2 regions of the Parashewanella sp. 2304DJ23-3 genome follow, and region 1 is predicted to be linked to the other one. Evidence: riboswitches for the same ligand, from Rfam matches in the RefSeq annotation. Region 1 holds a riboswitch; the other holds the start of a gene.

Region 1 (3,435 bases):
TGTCGAAAGTTGGTATGCATACATTGTTGAGAATAGGCAAAAGTTAACAAGTACCAAGGGTGACGTATGCAAATTGACACTTTCTACCGGAGTGCTGGATAAATATACAGTGTGCTGTAACGGTTCTAATAAAAGGCCTAATTCAGTCTCTCGCTTTTTTGGTTCAATCAGTGCGCCGTTTGAAGGAAATAGCAAGGAAATCCTCAGTGCTTTTCAGACTCTGTTTGATGAATGCGAAAATTTTACTAGTTTTTATGAAACGCTTTTTGGTGATGTACCTGAAGCGCCACCTATAACAAGAACTTTGATTTCAAATAAGTTCGGGCTTCAAACTCTCAAAGATGAATTCGGTCATACATGGTATTTCGATCCTCAACATCAATTTGCACCATTGAGAAGACGAAAAGAATGGTTTACTACAGAGTGTGTTGCATACAGTGCTGATGATAAACCCAAAGGCGGTGGTAGTTCCTATATTTCGAATAATGATGGTCATTTTATTGAACTTCAAAGACGCAGAGATAAAGGCTCTTTTTCTACTCATAGAATCACTTCGTCACATAAAACAGCTCGTGCTGTCAGTCGTTATGCTCATATTGTACCTAGTATCATTATCAATGAGGGTATAACGTTAGCGAAACATTCAGGACTGGAAGTTAGGAGAGATATTATTCATCAAGGGAAAGTCATTGAATTACATCAATGTGAAGGACTATGTAAGGACTTGATGGAGCTATATTTTCAAGGTGTTCTCATGAGAGATATTCACCCAGGTAACCTCGTCGTGTCTTCCCTTGAAGCCCCTGTTAAATTAATCGATACGGTTGATGCCATTCATCCTGATAGTGAGTATGTGCACAACGAATGCGGATGCCCAAACTATTTTACTTTAAAGTTGAAAGAGGGAAGAGAAACAGGTGCTTACGATTTAGTGCGAATTGGTGAGTTGTATTCACTTGCACTGACTTTTTGTTATATCACTGACAAAACGGGTGAATTGCGTAAAGCGATCAAAGCACATAAATGGAAAAATGAAGTAGAAAAAGGCTGTAATTGTTACACCGATGTAAAATTTAATTCAGCGTTTAAAGCTTGGATAAGGACCAATATTTTACCGGATTTTGACCAAACATTCAGATCACTACTCCGTACTCCACACAAGCACGACCCTTCATTGCACATATACAATATGTACGACTGGTCAAAAGCTAGCCGAAAATAAGTATTTAGCTTTCAATTCTATGAACGTCATCAAGTTTTCTTGCTTTGTACGTTAAATTTGGCTTGTGTCAAAAAATTCAATATGTCTATACTAAAAAGGCTTCACAACTACTGTGAAGTTTTTTACTTGTCGGAGTGCCATTAGGCTGAGATCGTTAACACGGGATCCGTTGAACCTGTCGGGTTAAGACCTGCGAAGGAAACAAAAGTGAAATCTGGAATCTCAATACCTATAAAATTGATCTATTCTTCTGTGACGGAAGAAGGACTAATGCCAGCTTTTACCCATTCAGTTAATCATCCTCACTGGGCGTCAGACAAGCAACTTCTTAATTTAATAGATTGTGAGATTGCTTATGCACACCAATACACGGAACGAAAGCCTTCATAGTGAAGGCCATTTTGAAAACAGTAATTCTAAAAAAATCACTCGCAGAGAGCGCCGTGATCAAGCAAGTGAATTTATTTATCATTTGAAACCAGAGCAGTTTCCAAACTCAGAAAAGACGTACGTTGAAGGAAGCCGAAAAGATATTCAGGTTGGTATGCGGAAAATTGCACAAACAGATACCATCCTTGGAGGGTCTGCAGATGAGCCTATTACTGAACCAAACCCACCAATAAATGTTTATGACTGTACAGGCCCTTATTCCGATCCACATTCAGAAATTAATGTGAGAGATGGTCTGCCAAAACACCGTCGTAATTGGATTTTAGAAAGAGAGGATACCGAAGAACTTGATAATGTGAGCTCAAACTTCACACAACAAAGACTGATTGATGATGGTTTAGATCATTTACGTTTTGAAGCTTTACCAAAACCTAGAAGAGCTAAAGCTGGTAAACGAGTAACTCAACTCTATTATGCAAGACAGGGTATTGTGACTCCAGAGATGGAATACATTTCAATTCGTGAAAATATGGCGAGAGCCGAATTTGCGAATTCAGAAATTGCAAAACGTACTCCAGGAAATAGTTTCGGTGCCAGAATTGGTGAAGCAATTACTCCAGAATTCGTCCGTGAAGAAGTGGCACGAGGCCGTGCAATCATTCCTAACAATATCAATCATCCAGAATCAGAGCCGATGATCATTGGGCGTAACTTTTTAGTGAAAGTTAACGCTAATATCGGAAACTCTGCTGTTACTTCTTCGATTGAAGAAGAAGTTGAAAAACTGGTTTGGTCTATTCGCTGGGGGGCTGACAACGTAATGGATTTGTCTACAGGTCGATATATCCATGAAACTCGTGAATGGCTGATCAGAAACTCACCCGTACCAATCGGAACCGTTCCTATCTATCAAGCTTTAGAAAAAGTAAACGGTGTAGCTGAAGACTTAACGTGGGAAATGTATCGTGACACGTTAATTGAACAGGCAGAACAAGGTGTCGATTACTTCACCATTCACGCTGGTGTATTACTTCGTTATGTTCCAATGACAGCCAAGCGAGTGACGGGCATCGTGTCTCGGGGTGGTTCGATAATGGCGAAGTGGTGTTTGAGTCATCATAAAGAAAGCTTTTTATATACGCACTTCAAAGAAATTTGTGAAATTTGTGCACAATACGACGTAGCACTATCTCTGGGTGACGGTATGCGCCCCGGCTCAATTGCTGACGCTAATGATGAAGCACAATTTGCAGAACTAGAAACACTCGGAGAGCTCACTAAAGTTGCGTGGGAGTACGATGTTCAAGTCATGATTGAAGGTCCCGGTCATATTCCAATGCATATGATCAAAGAGAACGTAGAAAAGCAACTTGAGATCTGTGATGAGGCTCCATTCTACACATTAGGCCCACAGACAACCGATATCGCACCGGGTTATGACCATTTCACATCTGGTATTGGTGCAGCAATGATTGGCTGGTTTGGTGTCGCAATGCTTTGTTATGTGACACCTAAAGAACACTTAGGTTTACCAAATAAAGAAGATGTAAAACAAGGTTTAATAGCTTATAAGATTGCGGCTCACGCTGCTGATGTTGCAAAAGGTCATCCAGCCGCACAAATTCGTGATAATGCACTTTCAAAAGCTCGTTTTGAATTCAGATGGGAAGATCAGTTTAATCTAGGTTTAGATCCTTATACCTCTCGTGAATATCATGATGACAGCTTGCCTCAGGAGTCAGCCAAAGTCGCACACTTCTGCTCAATGTGCGGTCCAAAATTCTGTTCGATGAAGATTACTCAGGATGTCCGTGATTATGCCG
Region 2 (3,435 bases), on a different contig from region 1:
GTACATTATCGTTCTAAGGATGAGTAGAATCACAAGTTCTTCTCGGAGTAACAAATGACTGAAAAAACTGCTAACCATAATACGGAAGAAGCAAGTTATCAGGAGCTTCACCGCCCTGCTTCAGAATTCGAAACCAGAAATGATTATCTGGAGCACGAATTAAAAATCATGAAACCACGTCGTTGGGGGTTGAACCTTCCTGGTCGTGATTTTCGTTTTGAATGGGAAGATCTTGTCCCTGCTATTGCGGGTACCATTGGTATCACTGTAATGTACTCAGCCGTTATGGCGGCTTGGGCTTCGGGCTTAACCGAAAAATGGCCTAACGTTAATTTAGGTGCAGATTTCGCCATCCAAGTTATGCGCGTTGAAATGCTTATCCCTGCATTACTTTTCTGCGTTGTCAGTTCTGGTTTTATCAATCCAAGAGCCAATCTTGGGGGTAATCATGGGCCAATGATCCCACTCATTGGTACCATCGCCCTTGCTGGAGCACATCCATTAGCATTAGCAATCTTAATTGGCGTCTTTGGGTTAATTCTCAGTTGGCTAAAGGGTGGCTCTCGGCTTGTTAATTTAACCAGCAGTGGTGTCGCAGGCGGTTTACTGGTTTACCTTGGGTTCATGGGTGCTAAGAGCCAAATCACCTCTTTATTTGATTGGTCAGCTGGCTTACAAGTAAAGCATGCTTTGGATTACTCACTTTCTTATGTAGCGTTCGTAATTCTGTTGGTTAATGTGGTGATTTACGCCTTTTTAGCTAAAGTAGAAAAACGCTGGCTTGCGATTCCTCTTTGTAGCATTACTGCTATTATTCTAGCTTTCGCTCTAGGTGCCGGTCTTGATTTAGAATTTGTTACCGCTCCAGGTCTACCAAACCTGAATCCTGTTTACTGGTGGGGTTCAACTGAAACGGGTTGGCAACTGGGTTTACCTAACTTGTCTCACTTCATCGCCTCATTACCTTTTGCCATTCTAGCGGTTGCGATGTGGTCACCAGACTTCTTAGGACACCGTATTTTCCAAGAGCTGAACTATCCAAAAGGTGCAGATAAAGTACTGATGGACGTTGATGACACAATGACTACGTGCTCTTTACGTCAAATCGTTGGTACTGCGGTTGGTGGTGGTAACATCACTTCATCTTGGGGTACTTATATGATCCCAGCCGCTATTGCTAAACGCCCGATTCCAGCAGGTGCTATTTTACTCGGTTTAATGTGTATTGTGGTTGCCATTTCAGGTTACCCAATGGATGTGGCAGTATGGCGTCCAGTAATGTCGATCGCTCTATTAGTGGGTGTATTTTTACCTCTTCTAGAAGCAGGTCTACAAATGGTTAAAGACAGTGTCAGCAGTCAAGCAGCCGGCATTTGTATCTTTGCCGCTTTTGTTTCTAACCCTGTGTTAGCGTGGGCACTGACTATGTTCCTCGACAACAACGGTCTAATTGGTGACAAAGAAAGACCAAAAAATCTATCTTTCGTTGATAGAATCGTCATTCCTGGCCTAGCATTCGTTATCTGTTTAGCGGCCATGCTTGCGGTAGGCATGATTAAAGGTATTCCAGCGATCATCTAATCGAACAATTTAACATCACAGATATGATTGATAATGGGAGAAAATATAGGTTTTTCTCCCATTTTTTATGTTTTGGCTTTAATTTTTGTTAACAGTTTACAGCATTCAGTTATAATTGGTGCGACCAAGGGGTGTTTGAGATTTTCTCAAACTGAGATTACACCCTTAGAACCTGATCCGGCTTATACCGGCGTAGGAATGGAAAAATACTTATCTCAACAGCCACCCTGTTGAGTTGTTTTATGTATTAATTTATTACTGATCGCACTCAGCCGGATCTCAAATTGTTAATTTTGAGGTCCCATGTTTTCCAAAAAATCGTTAAGCCACAAGCTTACCCACAAATTGTCACCTGTTGCACTTTCTATTGCTATTGCTTTTACTGGGCAAGCTGTTGCGCAAGATAATGATACTGATATTGAAGTCATTAAAGTAACTGCGGATTTCCGTAATCAAGAGCTACTCACATTACCCGCAAGTGCCACCATCATCGATGCAAAACAAATTGAAGATGAAGGTAACCAGCATTTTGAAGATGTCTTGAATTCAATTGCTAACTTTAACTGGTCAGGTGGTAGTTCTCGCCCACGTTATTTCCAAATTCGTGGTGTTGGCGAACAAGAAGATTATCAAGGTGCGCCGAATTCTTCTGTTGGCTATGTGATTGATGATATCGATCTTTCCGGTCTTGGTATGGTTTCTAGCATGTATGATCTACAGCAAGTAGAAGTACTTCGTGGGCCTCAAGGTACTCGTTACGGCGCCAATGCGCTTGCAGGCTTAATTTACTTAAAGAGTAACGATCCTGAAGCAGAAACTGAACACGGTGCTGAAGTGTCATTTGGTGACGATAATTTACGTACTTTCAGTGGTTATAGCACAGGTGCTATCAATAAGTCTGAGACGCTACTTTATCGTGCAACGATTCAACAGCACGACCAAGATGGCTTCCGTGATAATACTTACCTTGGACGCAGTGATACCAATAAGCGTGATGAGTTTACAGGCCGTATTAAGCTCCGTTGGTTAGCGACAGATGATTTAACCGCAGACTTAACAGTATTGCACGCAGATTTTGACAACGGTTATGATGCGTGGACATTAGACAATAACGGGTTTAAAACAAACACTGACCAACCGGGTACTGATAACCAAAAGACCACAGGTTCAAGTTTAAAACTTAATTACACTGGGTTTAACTCGTTTAATCTAACCTCAATTACGTCTTACGCAACGACTGATCATCAACATGCTTATGATGGTGACTGGGCGAACCCTGATTACTGGGCAAGTCGCAACTGCGGAAGCGCAGAAGCACCTGAAGCTTGTGAATACGATTATCTTTGGGATAAAAAAGGCGACCGTCGTACGATCTCTCAAGAATTCCGTTTCAGTTCAAATGAAAACGGGCGCATCTTCGCTGATTCTACTGATTGGCTTGTGGGTGTTTATACGATGAAATTGAAAGAAGACAACGATCTTTATTCAGAATATAACACATGGCCTGATGAGGTGATGCAATCTAAATATAACGCAACCAATTACGCCATATTTGCACAGTTAGACTCTAATTTAGGTCATGGGTACAACCTTTCAACAGGTCTTAGATTTGAGCGCCGTAATAGCGAATATTCAGATACCAATGGCGACACATTTAAGCCATCTGAAAGCATGTGGGGCGGTCATGTTGCGTTAAGTAAAAAGCTATCGAACCAACACAGTACTTACGTACGTGTAGCTCGTGGCTATAAAGCTGGCGGCTTTAATATGAGCTTACCGGCTGAACTTGCAGACAAAAAAGAGTTCGATACTGAAATCCTTTATAACTATGAAGTAGGCTTGAAGTCGTTCTGG

The links. Region 1 has a riboswitch for thiamine pyrophosphate ahead of thiC (phosphomethylpyrimidine synthase ThiC). Riboswitches for the same ligand answer to the same signal wherever they lie in the genome.
Region 2: another riboswitch for thiamine pyrophosphate. It lies ahead of AC1EU2_RS00830 (TonB-dependent receptor); the one in region 1 lies ahead of thiC (phosphomethylpyrimidine synthase ThiC).

Annotation. Positions count from the first base shown of each region.
Region 1 covers NZ_JBWQOH010000003.1:160,231-163,665, reverse strand. The annotation lists gene AC1EU2_RS08750 (hypothetical protein) at 1-1,222, shown strand, start outside; TPP riboswitch at 1,343-1,440, shown strand; gene thiC (phosphomethylpyrimidine synthase ThiC) at 1,578-3,435, shown strand, end outside.
Region 2 covers NZ_JBWQOH010000001.1:180,116-183,550, forward strand. The annotation lists gene AC1EU2_RS00825 (DUF3360 family protein) at 55-1,581, shown strand; TPP riboswitch at 1,699-1,797, shown strand; gene AC1EU2_RS00830 (TonB-dependent receptor) at 1,885-3,435, shown strand, end outside.